Regions from separate parts of the Agrobacterium bohemicum genome, predicted to be linked through region 2. Evidence: predicted binding sites of a transcription regulator. Region 2 holds the regulator's gene; each other region holds the start of a gene.
What was found. Region 2 encodes PhoB, which activates phosphate uptake and scavenging genes when phosphate is short. Its sites were predicted from a motif close to TGTCATNNANCTGTCAT; they were not measured.
Positions count from the first base shown of each region.

Region 1 (4,680 bases), on a different contig from region 2:
GAAGCACCCGAGGGTGTATTGACCGAAGTGCCGATGTTGCGCGGGCGCATTCTTGCGCTGAACGGGCAGGACGTCACCAAGATTGAGGTGCCGCCTGCGGGCCGTTGGGTTTTACGTGGAGATCGCGGCATCACCTACGCGCAGGACTTGCCGGAAAACGCCAAGCTGTCTCATGGTACGTGGTGGGATAAGGATTACAGCGGCGAACCGCTCGTTTCCTTTGCTGCGGAAGAGGCGGGTGAACTTGGTCTGAAACTCGGGGACAGCGTTACTGTCAACGTGTTGGGGCGCAACATCACCGCGAAAATTGCAAATCTGCGCGATGTTCAATGGGAATCCATGTCACTCAATTTCGTCATGGTGTTTTCACCCAATACGTTCAGAGGCGCACCGCATTCATGGCTGGCGACGCTTGCTGACCCTTCAGCCACGCCCGCCAAGGAAGGCGAAATCCTGCGCACCGTCACCAATGCCTATCCCACCATCACCAGCGTTCGGGTGAAAGACGCGCTGGATGTGGTCAACCGCCTTGTTGATCAGCTTGCCATAGCCATCCGCGCAGCTGCGGCCGTTGCACTGATTGCTTCGGTACTGGTTTTGGCGGGAGCGCTTGCTGCTGGCAACCGCGCCCGCACCCATGATGCCGTTATCTTGAAAACGCTGGGTGGCACTCGCGCCATGCTGATCCGCGCGTTTTCCTATGAGTACATGATACTCGGACTGGCAACCGCCGTCTTCGCGCTTCTTGCTGGCGGGGTGTCGGCATGGTTCGTCATTGCGCGTATCATGAAGTTGCCGTCCAGCTTCCTGCCTGATGTCGCCGTAGGCACGATTGTCGTTGCCCTGGTCATGACGGTCGGAATTGGCCTCATAGGGACGTGGCGAATTCTGGGGCAGAAGGCAGCACCGGTTCTGCGCCATGCGGGCGAGTGATACGAAAAGTTGCGCGCTACTTAACCTTAACGATTAATTGGGGTTCGAGATCGCCAAAACGTTATCGCTTTTCACGCATACGGTGTTTTTTCGGCTCTGAAAGCTCTTGTATCTATAAAGCGATATCATCATATTCTTCTGTAGGCTTGCTGTAGCTCCGCAGCGGCGCCTGGGATATGGTCCAAAGACGACGATATGCCGACACCGTAGCAATTCGGAGCTCAAAAGAGGGTACAATGTCTGACTTCAACAATTACCAGAATCGTATGACCCAGGGTCGTGCACAGTCTGGTGCGATGATCGATGAAGGTCTGCGCACCTATATGCTGAAGGTCTATAACCTGATGGCTGTAGGTCTTGCGATCACCGGTGTCGCCGCATTCCTAACGATAATGCTGGCGACCACGAACGATCCTTCGGCTGCTGCCGCTACACTTCCTAACGGCAAGATGCTGACCGGCCTCGGTGTTGCTCTATACGGCTCGCCGTTGCGCTGGGTCGTTATGCTCGCGCCACTCGCCATGGTATTCTTCCTCAGCTTCCGCATTCAGAAAATGAGTGTTCCGGCTGCACAGGGTACCTTCTGGGGTTACGCCGCTCTGATGGGTCTCTCCCTGTCGTCGATCTTCCTGGTCTATACCGGCCAAAGCATCGTCCAGACATTCTTCATCACGGCTGCTTCCTTCGGCGCGCTATCGCTTTACGGCTACACTACCAAGAAGGACCTGTCCGGAATGGGCTCGTTCCTGATCATGGGTCTGTTCGGTCTCATCATCGCGTCGGTTGTGAACATCTTCCTGCAATCGTCTGCCATGGGCTTTGCGATCTCCGCCATTGGCGTACTGATTTTCGCTGGTCTGACCGCCTATGATACGCAGAAGATCAAGGAAATGTATTTCGACGGTGACGACGTTGCCACAGCTGGCCGTAAGGCCATCATGGGCGCGCTCACGCTCTACCTCGATTTCATCAACCTATTCATGTTCATGCTGCAGTTTCTTGGAAATCGCGACAAGTAAGTCTGATTGATAGAATATGGAAAGGCGGCTCCCGAGCCGCCTTTTTTGTTTGTCGCAGTATGCGCAACATTCACTCTATCAGTTTCAGAACCTTTTCGAAGACCTTCAGAACTTGTTGGAGATCCTGGCCACGCTTCAAGATACGACCGTCGACATTGACGACGCTGAACGCACCCTGTTTGGCGGCAAGTTTCGGGTTTTTCTCGATGCGAAACAGCGGCATCTCACCGGATCGCTTGAAGACGGAAAAAACAGCTCTGTCCTTCAGGTGGTCGATGGCATAGTCGCGCCATTCTCCTTCGCCCACCATGCGTCCATAAATGCGCAAGATCGCATCCAGCTCGCGGCGATGGAAGGTTATCGGCAAGGCGTCCTTGCTCTGTTTGTATTCCCGAAGATCGATGATGGACGAGCTATCTTTTTGAGATGAACCTGCACGCTGCAAATCCGGCTGATCAGTCATCAGGCAACCTCGCTCAACTGCATATGACACAGGAATGACAGTCTGACGGCGCTCAGGCAAAATTGCAAGTCTTGCCACGGCTTCAAAAATGCACTGATAATGGTAATGATTTGGGCAGGCCAACAGGCGTCAAATGCCCTATTTCGGTCAAATCATGGCCCGATTTGGGTGGGATACAGCTATCGTCAATTGATGCCTAGGCACCAAGATGACCCGGTCCGGTGCATTGACCCTTTACCCCCAGCCCCCAATGCCCGGATCGGATCTACCTTATACAGGCGACTTATTTTAGTTTTCCGATGGTGAAAGAACGCTCGCGCCGATGATTGCGGCCGGATTGCCTTGACCGTCCTTGGTCTGCAACAGAACCGCGCAGCCGCCGTTTTTGGCCTTGCTCATAACCGTTGCCGGCAACTTCACGACCATTGATTTTCCATCCCACATGCCAACGGTCTGTACGTCATAAACGCTGTGCCAATAGGAAATCTTCTTTCCTTCGTTTTCGCCCTTCTGGACATCGACGATCTGCTCGCGCGTGAAATAGGCAACAATGACTTCCGCCTTGCCTTGGCCCGCCCCGATATCGATGGCAATCTCATCTTCGATACGCTGCGCCTTCACCGGCACGCTCAGGCCTTCGCCTTCGCTCTTGAAGGTGTCCAGCCTGTTATAGATCGCCTGCATATCGGCGCCTTTGACGTGATCGCGGCCGTTGACGACGGCCTGCGGCGTATAGACGTTGTTACGGCCCAGCGCCCGTGCATAGCCATACTGGCGCTCGGTGTTTTCCTTGGATGCCAGCGAATCCGCCCAGCCGAGATAATTCCAGTAGTCCACGTGATAGGACAGGCCGATCACGTCGCCTCTCTGGATAAGCTTGCGCATCGCCTCGTCTGCAGGCGGGCAGGATGCGCAGCCTTGCGATGTAAAAAGCTCGACAACGCCCTTCACCTGTTGTTCCTGCGCCTGAACCGATACGGCAGTCAGCGCGCTGAAACACAGTGAAAGACCAAATGTCAGAAACCCATATTTCAGAGACATTGCGAAACCCTTGTCTGGACGCTTTCCCAGACTATTGATGCTATCAATACACGTCGGAATGCGCTGCGAAAATAGCGCTGATATCTCTTCAATAGAAAGTCACGATGGGGTGAGGACCGATCACGAAAGATCGGTACATTTCCGCAATCGCTCCACGCAAAAGCGCCGGGATTGCTCCCGGCGCTTTCTTTCATTCTGTTGCGACGCTTATGCAGCCAGATCGCGGAGAACGGTTTGCAGAATGCCACCATTGTTCATGTAGATCACTTCATCCAGCGTATCGATGCGGCAAAGAAGTGGAATTTCCTTCACGGTGCCGTCGCCATAGGTGATCTTGGCAATCTTCTTCTCGCGTGGCTTGATATCGCCTTCGAGACCATCGATCTCGACGGTCTCATCGCCCTTGAGGTTGAGGCTGGCCCATGTCGTACCGTCTTCGAAGGTAAATGGAACGATGCCCATGCCAACGAGGTTGGAGCGGTGAATACGCTCGAACGACTGCGCGATGACGGCTTTTACGCCCAGAAGGTTCGTACCCTTTGCAGCCCAGTCACGCGAAGAACCATTGCCATATTCCACGCCTGCGAAGATGACGAGCGGAACGCCCTCAGCCTTGTAAGCCATGGCCGCATCGTAAATCGACATCTCTTCCTTGGACGGATAGTGGATGGTGTAGCCACCTTCCTTACCGTTTGGACCAAGCATGTGGTTGCGAATACGGATGTTGGCGAACGTGCCGCGCATCATCACTTCGTGGTTGCCACGGCGCGTGCCGTACTGGTTGAAGTCGGCAACGCCCACGCCATTGTCGGTAAGATAAGCACCGGCAGGAGAGGCAGCCTTGATCGAACCGGCCGGAGAAATGTGGTCGGTGGTGATCTTGTCGCCGAAGAGACCGAGAACGCGTGCGCCCTTGATGTTCTTCAGGCCGGTGCCGGTCTTGCCCATGCCCACGAAGTATGGCGGGTTCTGAACGTAGGTGGACTTGTCGTCCCAGGCATAGGTCTGGCCCGGAGGAACCTGAACGGCCTGCCAGTTCTCATCACCCTTGAACACGTCGGCGTATTTGGACTCGTAGAGTTCGCGCGTGACGTACTTCAGGATAAATTCCTGAATTTCGGCAGATGTCGGCCAGATGTCCTTGAGGTAGACAGGGTTGCCATCCTGGTCTTCGCCCAGAGGCTCTGTTGTCAGGTCTTTCTGAACGGTGCCAGCCAATGCGTA
Region 1 covers NZ_KQ961025.1:269,800-274,479, reverse strand. Annotated here, with positions in the region: gene ATO67_RS06900 (ABC transporter permease) at 1-933, shown strand, start outside; gene ATO67_RS06895 (Bax inhibitor-1/YccA family protein) at 1,170-1,952, shown strand; gene ATO67_RS06890 (DUF2794 domain-containing protein) at 2,023-2,415, opposite strand; gene ATO67_RS06885 (DUF1223 domain-containing protein) at 2,704-3,456, opposite strand; gene acnA (aconitate hydratase AcnA) at 3,664-4,680, opposite strand, start outside.
Region 1: a site for PhoB is predicted at 2,439-2,455, ahead of ATO67_RS06890 (DUF2794 domain-containing protein). Genes of this name have one in related genera too.

Region 2 (4,680 bases):
GCCTTGGCGCGTCGAAAATGCAGACCATTTTCCACCATGTCCTGCCGCTTGCCATGCCCGGCATTCTGACCGGCACGATCATCGGCCTGGCGCATGCTCTCGGTGAAACCGCGCCATTGCTTCTGATCGGCATGGTCGCCTTCGTCACGAACTATCCGACAACACCCATGGACCCGTCTACGGCCCTGCCGGTGCAGATTTACATGTGGGCGAACGAAGCAGAACGTGCCTTTGTCGAAAGAACATCCGGCGCTATTATCATCCTGCTTATGTTCCTCATCGTCATGAATGTTGGCGCAATTCTGTTGCGTCGCCGCTTTGAACGGCGCTGGTAGAGGAGCTTGAAAGCTATGAACATGTTGTCGGAAGCAGCAGTTGAAAAGGCGCTGGACAAGAAAATGAATGAAGTTTCGTACAAGATGATCGGCAAGGACGTTTCTGTCTATTATAGCGAGAAACGCGCCCTTTACGATGTGAACCTCAACGTTCGCGAAAACACGGTAACAGCTTTGATCGGGCCATCCGGTTGTGGAAAGTCTACTTTCCTGCGGACGCTGAACCGCATGAACGACACGATCGACGGTTGCCGCGTCACCGGCAAGATCACGCTCGATGAGGACGATGTCTACGATCCCGCGATCGACGTAGTTGAGTTGCGCGCGCGCGTCGGCATGGTGTTCCAGAAGCCGAACCCATTCCCGAAGACGATCTATGAAAACATCGCCTACGGCCCACGCATCCACGGTCTTGCCCGCAGCAAGGCTGATATGGACCAGATCGTCGAAGCCAGCCTGCAAAAGGCCGGCCTGTGGAACGAAGCAAAGGATCGCCTGCACGAATCCGGTACCGGTCTTTCCGGTGGCCAGCAGCAACGTCTTTGCATCGCCCGCGCCATTGCCGTTTCGCCTGAAGTCATCCTGATGGATGAGCCATGCTCGGCGCTGGACCCGATTGCGACTGCCAAGGTCGAGGAATTGATCCACGAGCTGCGCGCCAACTATACGATCGTTATCGTGACGCACTCTATGCAGCAGGCCGCCCGCGTATCTCAGCGCACGGCCATGTTCCACCTCGGCCATCTGGTGGAAGAAAATGACACCGACAAGATGTTCACCAACCCGGATGACCAGCGTACGCAGGACTACATCATGGGCCGCTTCGGCTGATCTGCCGTTGGTTCACAACATCAGCGCAAACCGCTTGAGCCCGGCTGGGCTTGCGGAATCGCACCGAAACTGGAGAGTAGAACATGCCGACCCACTCGCATATCATGTCCGCTTACGATGAAGAGCTGAAGTTCCTGACCCGCCGTATCGCCGAAATGGGCGGTCTGGCGGAGCAGATGTGCGCGGATGCCGTGCGCGCCCTCGTCAATTCCGACGCAGCCCTGGCCCAGAAGGTCATCTCGGATGACACGATCCTTGACAACGCCGAACGCGAAATCGGCGACAAGGCCATCGTCACCATTGCCAAGCGCCAGCCTATGGCAGCCGACCTTCGCGAAATCATTGGCTCGCTGCGCATCGCTGCCGATCTGGAGCGCGTCGGCGACCTCGGCAAGAACACGGCCAAGCGCGTTATAGCGGTTGCCGGAACCGGCGTTCCTCGCAAGCTGGCGCGCGGTCTCGAGCATCTGTCCGAACTGGCGCTGGTGCAGCTGAAAGACGTTCTGGACGTCTATTCCACCCGTTCGGCGGAAAAGGCACAGACCATCCGCGAGCGCGACGAGGAAATCGACGCGATGTACACCTCGCTGTTTCGCGAGTTGCTGACATATATGATGGAAGATCCGCGCAACATTACCACCTGCACGCATCTTCTGTTCTGTGCCAAGAACATAGAGCGTGTTGGCGATCATGCCACGAACATCGCGGAGACCATCTACTACATGGCCACCGGTAGCCAGCCGGAAGGCGAGCGTCCCAAGGACGACAGTTCCAACACGCTCGGTGCAGTAACCGAGTGAATTCCCTATAAGACTGGCGGAGTCCCTTAGCCATGGTGCCGAAAATAGCAGTTGTCGAAGATGAAGAGGCGTTGAGCGTTCTTCTTCGCTACAATCTGGAATCCGAAGGTTACGACGTGGACACGATCCCGCGTGGCGACGAAGCGGAAATCCGCTTGCAGGAGCGCACGCCGGATCTTTTGATCCTGGACTGGATGCTGCCGGGCGTTTCCGGCATCGAGCTTTGCCGCCGTCTGAGAATGCGTCCTGAAACCGAACGCCTCCCGATCATCATGTTGACGGCACGTGGTGAGGAAAGCGAACGTGTGCGTGGTCTGGCCACCGGTGCCGACGACTATGTGGTCAAGCCATTTTCAACGCCGGAACTGATGGCCCGCGTCAAGGCCATGCTGCGCCGCGCTCGTCCCGAAGTCCTGTCTTCGGTGCTGAAATGCGGGGATATCGAGTTGGACCGGGAAACCCACCGGGTTCACCGCAAGACCCGTGAAGTGCGGCTCGGACCAACCGAATTCCGCCTGCTGGAATTCCTGATGGTGTCTCCCGGTCGTGTTTTCTCGCGCTCTCAGCTTCTCGACGGCGTCTGGGGTCACGACATCTATGTGGATGAACGCACCGTGGACGTCCACGTCGGCCGCCTGCGCAAGGCGCTCAACTTCTCCAATATGCAGGATGTTATCCGCACCGTGCGCGGCGCGGGATACTCTATGGAAGCCTGATAGATATCAGACTTCCAGATTGATTGGGTAGCGCGCGTAAAGTCTTTCTTCTTGGCTCAGGCGCGCGCGCTGCAAAACTTCGACGTAGCGCTGTTTTGCTCGAATTCCATAACTCGTTTTCATCGCGCCCATCATTTCGATGTCCAGGTACATCCAGTTCCAACGAGATGGTAGGACACTTTTGCGGGACGTAAAGAGCGCTCCTTTTTGATTGCGTGCATCATAAGTTCTGTCGAATTCAACTCGAATGCGGCATCATCGATGTCCTCGGCTTCCCTGCGCCAGTATTCCTTGCCGCGCTCTTCACAGATGAGCCAATAGTGATTATTGGCCCACTCAACGTATACCCTTCCATCTCCACAAGACCGACGGGAGATGGATAGAAAAGGAGCTTCAATAACTTTGGACCATATGTCTGAGATATATTTTTCCAAGACGTCGATTGGGTCCAGGGGCACCTCTTTCTGATATAAAAGCCAACTGCCAGCATGCACCAAACGTACCCTTCGAGCAGCGCCATCGGTAGTCGATGTCATTATCTCAAAATTAAAGTTTGACTATCCGACGATAAACGTCTATCAATGTCATATCGATATTTTGCTTGCTGAGCTTTGGTTGCCGCGCGATTAGCACCGCGTTTTGAACTAACCCTTTCCTTCAAAAAAATCGCTATAATCGCACGCGGGACGCAAGTTCTGCGATCTATCTCTTATGCTTTGAAAGGGTTCATTATGACCACAGGCACAGTAAAATGGTTTAACTCCACCAAGGGCTTCGGCTTCATTCAGCCTGACAACGGCGGCACAGACGCATTCGTACACATCTCCGCTGTAGAGCGTGCAGGTATGCGCGAAATCGTTGAAGGCCAGAAGCTGAGCTACGACCTTGAGCGCGACAACAAGTCGGGCAAAATGTCTGCTTGCAACCTGCAGGCTGTATAATACGGACTCTGCTTTCCATTGACCACGGATGTACTGGCATTGTTGAAAGCATGAGACCAATCGAGGTCAGGCAGGTTGCCTGGCCTTTTTTTGTGCCGCTCGACGGCCAAACGCTTGAACGTATTGCATCGTCGAGATGCACGAATACGCTTCGAGCAATAAATCTGCGTATCGTCCTTTTTAAAAAATCGATTCCGATTTTCAGTGCGATGCGATAGGAAGGGAACTCCATGTCTGACGCTCACAGCAAATCTCGCAAGCAGGCCGAAATCGCTTTCGGCGCTACGCAATCGCAGTTTTTTGCACGCGGTCGTGCGGTTGATGAACTCAACTCCATTGCCCAGGCTCGCGACGAAAAGACCATCAGGCTGCGTGAAGCGCGCCTTGCGAAAGAACTTGACGACAGCATGAAACCCGCAGTCATCCCAACGAAACGCGCCAAAAAATCCTGACCCCGGTCGGCATGACGCATCAACTGGAATAGAGATTTGAGAAACACTAGAAATATCAAGAACAACGAAGTTTCCGAACGTCGCGGCGCCGCGGCCGACGCGAAGGCCGCTCTTTTGAAGGCCTATCGTGAAGCAAAGGAAGCTGCCGCACCGACACTCGAAGCCAAGCAGGCAGAGCAGATTGCTGTTGCCGAAGCACGCAGAGCGCGTCAGGCCGAAAGAGATGCGCAGAAGCGTGAAGAAAAACTTCGCCTCGAAGCTGAAGCTGCGCAACGCGAAGCCGAACTCGAAGCTGCCGCAAACGCTGAAGAAGACGCCCGCAAGGCGGCTGAAAAAAATCGTATTGCTCGCGTTGTCGAAGACGAAGCGGCCCGCAAGGCAGAACGCGATCGTCGTTATGCCAACCGCAAAGCCCGCCAAGGCTGATCCATTCGCCAAGATCCAGCAGCCGTTCAATCGAAGGGCTGCGATCTGGCGAGATGGATATAATCCAAAATCGTGCCTCCAAAGCACGTGACGCCCGCGGCTGAGTATCAGCAAGCAGGCTTGCGCCTTGCGCAAATCGTATTGGTGTTGCGCAGAAATTTCCCTCCATAAGTGGTCCG
Region 2 covers NZ_KQ961028.1:243,168-247,847, reverse strand. Annotated here, with positions in the region: gene pstA (phosphate ABC transporter permease PstA) at 1-335, shown strand, start outside; gene pstB (phosphate ABC transporter ATP-binding protein PstB) at 351-1,166, shown strand; gene phoU (phosphate signaling complex protein PhoU) at 1,250-1,966, shown strand; gene phoB (phosphate regulon transcriptional regulator PhoB) at 1,999-2,682, shown strand; gene ATO67_RS23110 (hypothetical protein) at 2,689-2,835, opposite strand; gene ATO67_RS11910 (cold-shock protein) at 3,414-3,623, shown strand; gene ATO67_RS11905 (hypothetical protein) at 3,854-4,075, shown strand; gene ATO67_RS11900 (DUF6481 family protein) at 4,112-4,501, shown strand.

Region 3 (4,680 bases), on a different contig from region 2:
TTTGGGCAGTCCCATCATATCAGCCAGATCACCGTAACCACCGGCATCCTTGCCCACCATCAGGCAGGCCATCTGGCTGTCACGCGTCTTGTCGGGAACAAGGGCCGAATAAATTGGCGTGTTATGCTCCGGCAAAGCCTGCGCAGAGCGGGCGAGATACCAGCTGTCGGTGGCATTGACGATGGCCGTATCAAGCCACTCCTCATTCGCCTCCAGCATCATCGTAGCCGAGAGTTGATCGGCGGTGTCTTTTACAGCTCCCGTTTCGGGCAGGGAAAAATCTGAAATCAGCATCCGCGAGGCCTCGTGGTAGAGGCTGAAAATCGCGTTTCCGATGACGAAATTCACCGTCTGCTGCAATTGTTCGTCGGATAAATCATCAAGCGCAGGCGCTGTTTGCGCGTGGGCGGCAGGTATCGTGAAAGAAAAAACGGTGACCAGGGTAGCGGTCATCAACCTGCGCAGCATTTACGTCAACTTTCCAAAATGAGGACGTTTGATTGATCGCTAAACTGAACGGCACAAGCAATGGGGTAGTTGCCTGCTGACGCAAGAAACGGGTGGATACACGAATGTTTGAAAGGCATAGCGACAAACAAGCAACGCAAGGGAGCCGCTATGACCAAGATCGTATTTACCGCCATGACTGCCAAAGATGCGGAAGCCTTTCGCAATGGAAACCCGGATGCCAACGGCCAGAAACCGGAGCGCTCAATCGCGACAGGAACCTACCCCTGCCGTGTTTGCCTTGGTCAGATAGAGGACGGCGAAGCCATGCTTCTCCTGGCCTACCGCCCATTTCCGAAGCTGCAGCCATTTGCCGAAACCGGACCGATTTTTATTCATGCCGAGGCGTGCAGCCGTTATGAAGCAAGCGAAATTTTACCACCCATGCTCGAGAGCCTGGACTACATCGTTCGCGGCTACGGTTTCAATGACCGCATCGTCTACGGCACGGGTGCGGTTACGCCGACCGACGGGATATCCAGATATGCGCAAGAGCTTTTTGCCAGAGAAGACATCGCTTATGTGCATGTCCGCTCAGCCCGCAACAATTGTTATCAGTGCCGAATAGACCGTATCTGAAACGGCAATTGCACGTAATTTTACCGAAAATCATAAATGCGTTTCAAATCTTCCGTGCAAGTCTGGTACGGGAGACAATTGGGGAGCGCCACATGACCGGTCATCTGAACATGCAAAATCGAAGCGCAGGCCGCAGCCAGACACGCATTTACGGTACAGTCCAGTACTTCAATCAGTCAGTCAGGGGCCGCGTGGTCGACCTTTCGGCCACCGGCATGGCGCTGGAGCTCGACGGCTCTTTTGCTGCGGCCAAAGGAAGCCGCGTGAAGGTCCAGAGCGACGATCTCGGTTTCATAGAAGGTACGGTGCAATGGCAGCACATGAACCGCCTTGGCCTGCAATTGAAGCTTTCGACAAACACATTGGCACAGCTTTCCTCATACTTCCGCTTTTTCCATGAAGACGTAAAGCCGACACTGGCACGATGAAATTATTTTTTACCGGACGGTTTAAAATTCAGGGACAAGTCATAACCCTGTTATTTTGATGATGGACTCCTCAATAATTCGCTCTAGGCTGCGGTCATTTCGCACAGCCTGAATTCATTCGAGGTGTTTCCATGTCTTCGCTTATCGGCCTCCACCCCATTACCCGCCGTTCTCTGCTGGGGGGCATTGCCGCCTCCTCCGCATTCGTCATGCTGCACCCCTTTGCAGCTCGCGCGCAGGGCAATCAAGCCCATCTGCGCATCATGGAAACAACGGATATTCACGTCCACGTCTTCCCGTATGACTATTATGCCGACAAGCCAAACGACACGCTGGGTCTGGCGCGCACAGCCTCCATCATCGATTCCATCCGCGCAGAAGCCGGAAATTCCATGCTGGTCGATAATGGCGACTTCCTTCAGGGCAACCCGCTGGGCGATTACATTGCTTACGAGCGCGGCATGAAGGCGGGCGACAAGCACCCCGTCATCAATGCCATGAACATGCTGGGTTACGATTGCGGAACGCTTGGCAATCACGAGTTCAATTACGGGCTCGACTTCATGTTCAACTCGCTGGGCGGAGCCGGCTTCCCTTATGTCTGCGCGAACCTGACAAAGGGCCAGCTCGCTTCCGACCCTAAGAAGGATGACCTTTTCTTCAAGCCCTACGTCATCCTCGAAAAGCAGATCAAGGACGGTTCTGGCGCCACCAGCCCGGTCAAGGTCGGCATTATCGGCTTCGTGCCACCGCAGATCATGATGTGGGATGCCAAGAATCTCGAAGGCAAGGCGCAGACTCGCGATATCGTCGATGCGGCCAAGGCCTGGGTTCCGGTTATGAAGGAACAGGGTGCCGATATCATCATCGCGCTGTCGCATTCGGGTATCGAAGGCAAGGGCCAGAGCGACCGTATGGAAAATGCCTCGCTCTATCTGGCCGGCGTCAAAGACATCGATGCCGTCTTCACCGGCCACCAGCATCTCGTCTTCCCAGGCCCCAAGACCTGGGATGGTATCGAAGGTGCCGATCCGGTCAAGGGTACGTTGATGGGCAAGCCCGCTGTGATGGCCGGTTTCTGGGGCTCCCATATGGGCCTCATCGACCTGCTGCTGGAAAAAGATGGCAAAAACTGGAAGATCGTGGACTTCACCACCGAAGCGCGCCCGATCTACCACCGCGACGATAACCGCAAGATCGTCGCCGACGTGAAGGACAAGCCGGAGATCATCGCGGCCGTCAAGACGGATCACGAAGCCACCCTCGCCTATGTCCGCCGCCCCGTGGGCAAGACATCCGCGCCGCTTTACTCCTATTTTGCACTGGTCGCGGATGATCCATCCGTACAGATCGTATCCAACGCCCAGACCTGGTACATCAAGGACATGCTGAAGGAAGGCCAGTATAAGGACTTGCCTGTGCTCTCAGCGGCTGCCCCTTTCAAGTCTGGCGGACGTGGGGGGGCTGATTATTACACGGATGTCCCCGCCGGTGACATTGCCATCAAGAACGTTGCCGACCTCTACCTTTACCCCAACACCGTTCAGGCCGTGCTGATCACGGGGGCGCAGGTGAAAGACTGGCTGGAGATGTCGGCGGGCATGTTCAAGATGGTGGAAGCCGGTGCGAAGGACGCACCGTTGCTGAACAATGACTTCCCGTCCTATAATTACGACGTCATCGACGGCGTGACCTATCAGATCGATGTGTCGAAGCCACCGAAGTTCGACAAGGACGGCAAGTCGATCAACCCTGACAGCAACCGCATCGTCGGCCTGCAATTCGAAGGCAAGCCAATCGACCCCGAACAGAAATTCGTGGTGGCGACGAACAATTACCGCGCCAGCGGCGGGGGCAAGTTTCCAGGGATCGCGGCCGACAAGATCATCTTCGTCGCACCGGATACAAACCGCGATGTCATCGTGCGTTACATCATCAGCCAGGGTACCATCAATCCAGCTGCCGACGACAATTGGTCATTTGCGCCCGTTGCCAACACAACGGCAATCTTCGAAACTGGTCCGAAGGCACGCCAGTACGCCAAGGACGTGAAGGGCGCGAAGATCGAGGAAGCTGGAGATGGCGCAGAGGGCTTTGCGAAGTTCCGCCTGATTCTCTGACATAAAAACGATCTGTGGCGCGCTTTGTGAAGCGCGCCACACCCTCTCGCAGAGTTTACCGATAGCTTCCATATTATTTCAGGCATTGCCGATCTTCGTCGCAAATCCGCCGCCCACAGAGCGCGACATGCTTTCAATATTTTTTACTCGTCACGAGAAACTTCTCTTACGCGTTCTACGTAATGGGTATTGAATAGCTTTTGTTCGCTTTAGCTCCGCAGGAGGTTTTGATGCCCGTTTACCATCCGCCCCGTATCCCATCATCTGAAATCACCCCGCGCGGCGTCTATCTTTCCAGACGAAACTTTCTTGGAACTGCCGCTGGTCTTGCGGCTGTCGGTCTCACGGGTCACGGCGCGCTCGCAGCCCCTCTGACTGCGAAGCCCGGCGCCTACAAGCTGGATGAACCGTTGACGCCGCTCGATGCCGTGACCAGCTATAATAATTTTTACGAGTTCGGCACTGGTAAGTCAGACCCCAAGGAAAACGCTGGAAAATTCAAACCTACGCCATGGACCATCAGAGTGGATGGGCTCGTCGGGAAGCCGCAGGAATTCAACATTGAAGACCTGCTGAAATATCCACTGGAAGATCGCACATACCGCATGCGCTGCGTCGAAGGTTGGTCCATGGTCATTCCCTGGATCGGCTTCCCTCTTTCTGCACTGCTGGATAAGGTCGAGCCACTGGGCAGCGCAAAATTCGTATCCTTTGAAACGGTTGTCCGCCCCGAAGAAATGTCCGGACAAACCGGGCTGTTTCAGGCACTCGACTGGCCTTACGTGGAAGGCCTGCGTCTGGATGAAGCCCGGCACCCGCTGACCATTCTCGCCGTCGGCCTTTATGGCGAAACCTTACCCAACCAGAACGGCGCACCCATTCGCCTCGTGGTGCCTTGGAAATATGGCTTCAAAGGCATCAAATCCATCGTCCGTATTTCGTTGGTGGAGAAGCAGCCGGAAACCACGTGGAAGAACTCAAACGCCCGCGAATACGGTTTCTACTCAAACGTCAATCCGAAGGTCGACCATCCGCGCTGGAGCCAG
Region 3 covers NZ_KQ961023.1:462,045-466,724, forward strand. Annotated here, with positions in the region: gene ATO67_RS02210 (DUF4344 domain-containing metallopeptidase) at 1-468, opposite strand, end outside; gene ATO67_RS02215 (DUF1203 domain-containing protein) at 619-1,086, shown strand; gene ATO67_RS02220 (PilZ domain-containing protein) at 1,179-1,514, shown strand; gene ATO67_RS02225 (bifunctional 2',3'-cyclic-nucleotide 2'-phosphodiesterase/3'-nucleotidase) at 1,646-3,634, shown strand; gene msrP (protein-methionine-sulfoxide reductase catalytic subunit MsrP) at 3,865-4,680, shown strand, end outside.
Region 3: a site for PhoB is predicted at 1,552-1,568, ahead of ATO67_RS02225 (bifunctional 2',3'-cyclic-nucleotide 2'-phosphodiesterase/3'-nucleotidase). Genes of this name have one in related genera too.

Region 4 (4,680 bases), on a different contig from region 2:
GTCATTATGCTTGTCTCTGAAAAACGCCGGTGCATATTGGCTTAGAAAATTACCTTCAGGGCCGAAGTGGTTGTAGACCACGTCGAGAAAGACCATCAAACCCAAGCCGTGTGCAACGTCTACCAATGCCTTCAGTTCGTCGGGCGTTCCGTAAGCAGTATGTGGTGCATATTGCAGCACGCCATCATACCCCCATCCCCTGTTGCCGGGAAAATGCGCGATCGGCAACAGCTCGATGGCGGTCACTCCGATTGAAGCGAGATGGCTGAGTTTGGCTGCCACCGCGTTGAACGTTCCTTCCGGTGTGAAGGTGCCGACATGAATCTCGCAGATCACCGTCTCATGCCAAGGTCTGCCTTGCCATTGCAGATGTTGCCAGCGGTAAGCCTTCGGGTTGGTCAGGACGGACAGCCCCAAAACATCTGTCTGCTGCTGGCGTGACGCAGGATCCGACACGACGGTGCCGTCATCCAACACAAATCCGTAGGGTGACCCGAACGGCTGTTCATCAATGTAGATTTCGAACCAGCCGTCGTGACGTCGTGTCATGGCATAATCGCCCGAGAGCCGCAGCCTCACTTCGTTCTGGTTCGGTGCCCAGAGACGAAAACGCGTACCGGGGCCAACAATTTGCGGCCCCCAAGATGGGGTAGCATCATATCCATTTTCGCCCAGTGTCATCCAAAAATCCCGTACAATCACTCTAATATTAACGTGGGCAAAGCTAACGTGGTGGTCTCAATAAGGCTGCAATTTCAATGAAAAAATCTGTTATGCGGGATTGCCTGAGCGCGTGTTTTTCGCAGAGACGTTTCGATGGTTACGTCTCTGCGCTGCGAGGACTATCATGTGTAGGCAATGCTAGATCATGATCTCGCCGCCTGTAACCGGAACAACCGCTCCGGTCATGTAGCTTCCGAGGTCTGAGGCCAGCAGCACGTAGGCGCCAGCCAATTCCGCTGGTTGGCCAGCCCGGGCCAGCAAAGTGTTTTCGCCGAATTTTGCGGTCTTTTCCGCAGGCATTGTCGAGGGAATGAGAGGAGTCCAGATTGGACCCGGTGCCACGGCGTTGACGCGGATGCCCTTGTCAGCCACCATCTCTGCAAGTCCGGCGGTAAAGTTGGAGATTGCTCCCTTGGTAGACGCATAGGCGAGCAGTGCCTGGGAAGGTTGCCGGGACTGGATGGATGTCGTGTTGATGATTGAACTGCCGGGTTTCATCAGGGGCACCGCAGCTTTCGACAAAAAGAATGGCGCGTATATGTTGGTGCGGAACGTCTCGTCCCATTCCTCGGCAGTAATGTCCTCTATCGACGCATATGTTCGCTGAAAGGCGGCATTGTTGACCAAAATGTCGATGGCTCCAAGCTTCTCGACGGTCTGCGCTACCAACGATCTGCAATGCGCTTCCGACTTGATATCTCCAGGAACCAGGATCGCTTTACGACCTGCCTCTTTGACCCACTTGGCAGTATCTTCGGCATCTTCATCTTCGTTGAGATAGGAAATGAGAATATCGGCTCCTTCTCTTGCGAAGGCGATGGCCACAGCTTTTCCGATGCCGGAATCAGCGCCTGTAATCAACGCGACCTTCCCCGATAACCTGCCGTTTCCGCGATAGGAACTCTCACCATGATCTGGAACAGGGTTCATCTGCGCCGTCGTTCCCGGCGGCTCTTGCTGCTGTTTGGAATAGGGTGGAGTAGGGCGATTTGTATCGGACACAGGATCTCCAATCGTGTTGCTGGCAGGAATGCCTTCCTTTCGCTAACAAGCGATTGACTGATCAGTTCCCTTCCAAATTGCAGCGTTGTTAAAGACCTGCCATTGTTCGAGTGCTTTTTGAAGCTTCACATCGCCGGACTATTGTTCGCAAACACCAGTTCCATCCTGTCGGCGAGAAATCGCGTGACGATGCTTTGGATTGGCGTGCCTTCCATATCAACGTCTATGGCCTGACTGACGAGAACGATGCTATCGGGCATGCAATTGAGCAGTTCGACGTCGCGAGACGAGACCCGTTCTGCCGTTAATCGTGTTTCCTGGCGTCGATAATCTGCGAGACCTTCGAGTTTCAGGGCTTTGGTGATGGAACCGGTTTCCGCATAGGCGGCGATGATGCCGGGAAAGCGATCAGCGGAAAACAGAGAAACTGACCGGGACATCGGCGCGCCATTTGCAACGGCGAGATGCTCGACGCGGTGCAGTGGTGAGCCGGGACTGCATGACAAAAGTCTTGCCTGAGTGGCATCTGCGGCAACGATCTCCGCATGGATCAGACGCCCGGACGGCGCGAGCGACTGACGCATCATGTTTTCGGAAAATCTGGGCCTGTCTCCAATGGGGTAAACTACGCGTGTCTGGGCCGCATTGACGAACGTGCCACGCCCGCGCTCCGCCCGTAAAAGTCCATCGGCAGAGAGCACTGCGATAGCACGCCGGACAGTGTGCCTGTTGACACCAAACTGTGTGGCAAGTTCTGTCTCTGGCGGCAATTGATCGCCGATTTTGCCCTCTGCGATTGCGCTGCGAATGCCGTCTGCCACTTTGCGCCACCGCGATATTCCGTCGTCACTCGCATTCATTTTTCGTCATTGGTCCCGTTGTCATTCCATCGTCATCATTGGTGATGTATAAAACGAATAAGAATGGTTGTCTATACAAATAGACAAATTTGATTGTTCTGAGTGTGGGCGGCAAAGATGATGGAAATATTCGATCGAAAGCAGGCGCTGGGTATTCTTGCCGGGACACCGGCCGATATTCTTTCGCAAACGTATGGCATGTTAGGTGGGAATATGCCGCCAGCAGTTGTTGTGCGCGGCCCGGAAATCGGCACCGTCATGGTTCGTGGCAAGGTTGGCGGTGGCGGCGCCGCCTTTAATCTCGGTGAAGCCAGCGTCACCCGCGCAACCGTGAAGCTTGCGACCGGCGAGGTCGGGCATTCGATCATCCTCGGGCGAGATCAGCGCAAGGCGCACATCGTTGCTCATTTGGACGCCCTAAGGCAACGGCCTGATTGGATTGCCCGCATCGACGCTGACATCGTTCTTCCCGCCTTGACCTTCATGGAAGACGAAAAACTTCGCCGGGCTGAAGAAACGGAAGCGACGAAAGTGGACTTCTTCACGGTCGCGAGAGGAGAAGACTGATGAGCACGGTAACCTTCGATGGCGGCTTTGCCGATCCGGTCTTTGCCTCGCAAGATGTTTTCCACGCTGTGATGCACGCCTTGTCGATGCCCGGAACGGTTGCCGCGCTCGGTGAACGGGCGCTTGGCCCTTTACCCCTATGCGCTGCCGCATCGGCAATTCTTCTGACGCTGGCAGATTACGCTACGCCCGTCTGGTTCGAAGCCCCGGACGAAACACAGGATGCAGCGGCATGGCTTACCTTTCACAGCGGTGCACCTGTTCTATCGGAGCCAGCAAAAGCTAGCTTCGTGCTTCTTTCTGATACGACCGATGTCGAGAGCTGGGACATATTTGCCCGCGGCACCATGGAATACCCGGATCGTTCCGCGACCCTTATTCTGCCGGTACGCTCAATAGACGGTGGTTCATCGCTCGAGTTGACCGGCCCCGGTATCGAAACGTCACGTACCATTGCACCCGCCGGTTTACCGGCTGGTTTTGCAAGCGCGATGGCGGTCAACACAGCCCTTTACCCCTTGGGTTTCGACATTGTGCTCGTCTGTGGCGCCGAGGCAATCGCCCTGCCGCGAACGACCCGTATAAAGGAGGTTTGACCCATGTATGTGGCTGTAAAAGGTGGCGAAGCGGCAATCGACAAAGCGCATAAGCTGCTTGCCGATCGTCGGCGTGGAGACCGCGCTGTTCCCGCGTTGACGCTTGATCAGATCGCAGAACAATTGGCGCTCGGTGTCGACCGGGTCATGGCCGAGGGATCGCTCTACGATCCGCAACTGGCGGCAATGTGCGTTCGCCAGTCACGCGGTGATCTCATCGAAGCAATCTTTCTGTTGCGCGCATATCGTACGACATTGCCGCGCTTTGGTTATTCGCTGCCTGTCGCGACTGACACCATGCAGATCGAGCGGCGCGTGTCGGCGACGTACAAGGACATACCCGGCGGCCAGCTACTAGGCCCGACTTTCGATTATACCCACAGACTGATTGACCCTGACATGGCTGGTGATGAGCCGGTGGCCCAACCGGCCCGACGCCTTCTGGATACTGCAGGATCGTTTCCGAGAGTGACCGATATTCTCAACGACGAAGGCCTGATCGAGCCGGATGTCGCCTCTGACAAGGAGCCTGCCGACCTCACGCGTGATCCGACGTCCTTTCCAGTTGATCGGGATTTGAGATTGCAGGCGCTTGCGCGGGGTGATGAAGGTTTCCTGCTTTCTCTCGCTTACTCCACCCAGCGCGGTTATGGACGCACCCATCCCTTCGTCGGTGAAGTCCGCATCGGCATGGTGGAGGTCGAGGTCGATGTACCAGAACTGGGTTTCGCGGTCTCGATTGGCTCGATACGCGTGACGGAATGCCAGATGGTTTCCCAGTTCAAAGGACAAGGCGAAGAAGGGCCTCGGTTTACGCGTGGCTACGGCCTCGTGTTTGGCCAGTCCGAGAGAAAAGCAATGGCGGTTAGCCTCGTCGATCGCGCTCTTCGTGCAGATGAGTTCGACGAACAGCGAACAGCGCCCGCACAGGA
Region 4 covers NZ_KQ961027.1:85,162-89,841, forward strand. Annotated here, with positions in the region: gene treZ (malto-oligosyltrehalose trehalohydrolase) at 1-681, opposite strand, end outside; gene ATO67_RS09655 (SDR family oxidoreductase) at 862-1,653, opposite strand; gene phnF (phosphonate metabolism transcriptional regulator PhnF) at 1,851-2,585, opposite strand; gene phnG (phosphonate C-P lyase system protein PhnG) at 2,703-3,152, shown strand; gene phnH (phosphonate C-P lyase system protein PhnH) at 3,152-3,748, shown strand; gene ATO67_RS09675 (carbon-phosphorus lyase complex subunit) at 3,752-4,680, shown strand, end outside.
Region 4: a site for PhoB is predicted at 2,605-2,621, ahead of phnF (phosphonate metabolism transcriptional regulator PhnF). Genes of this name have one in related genera too.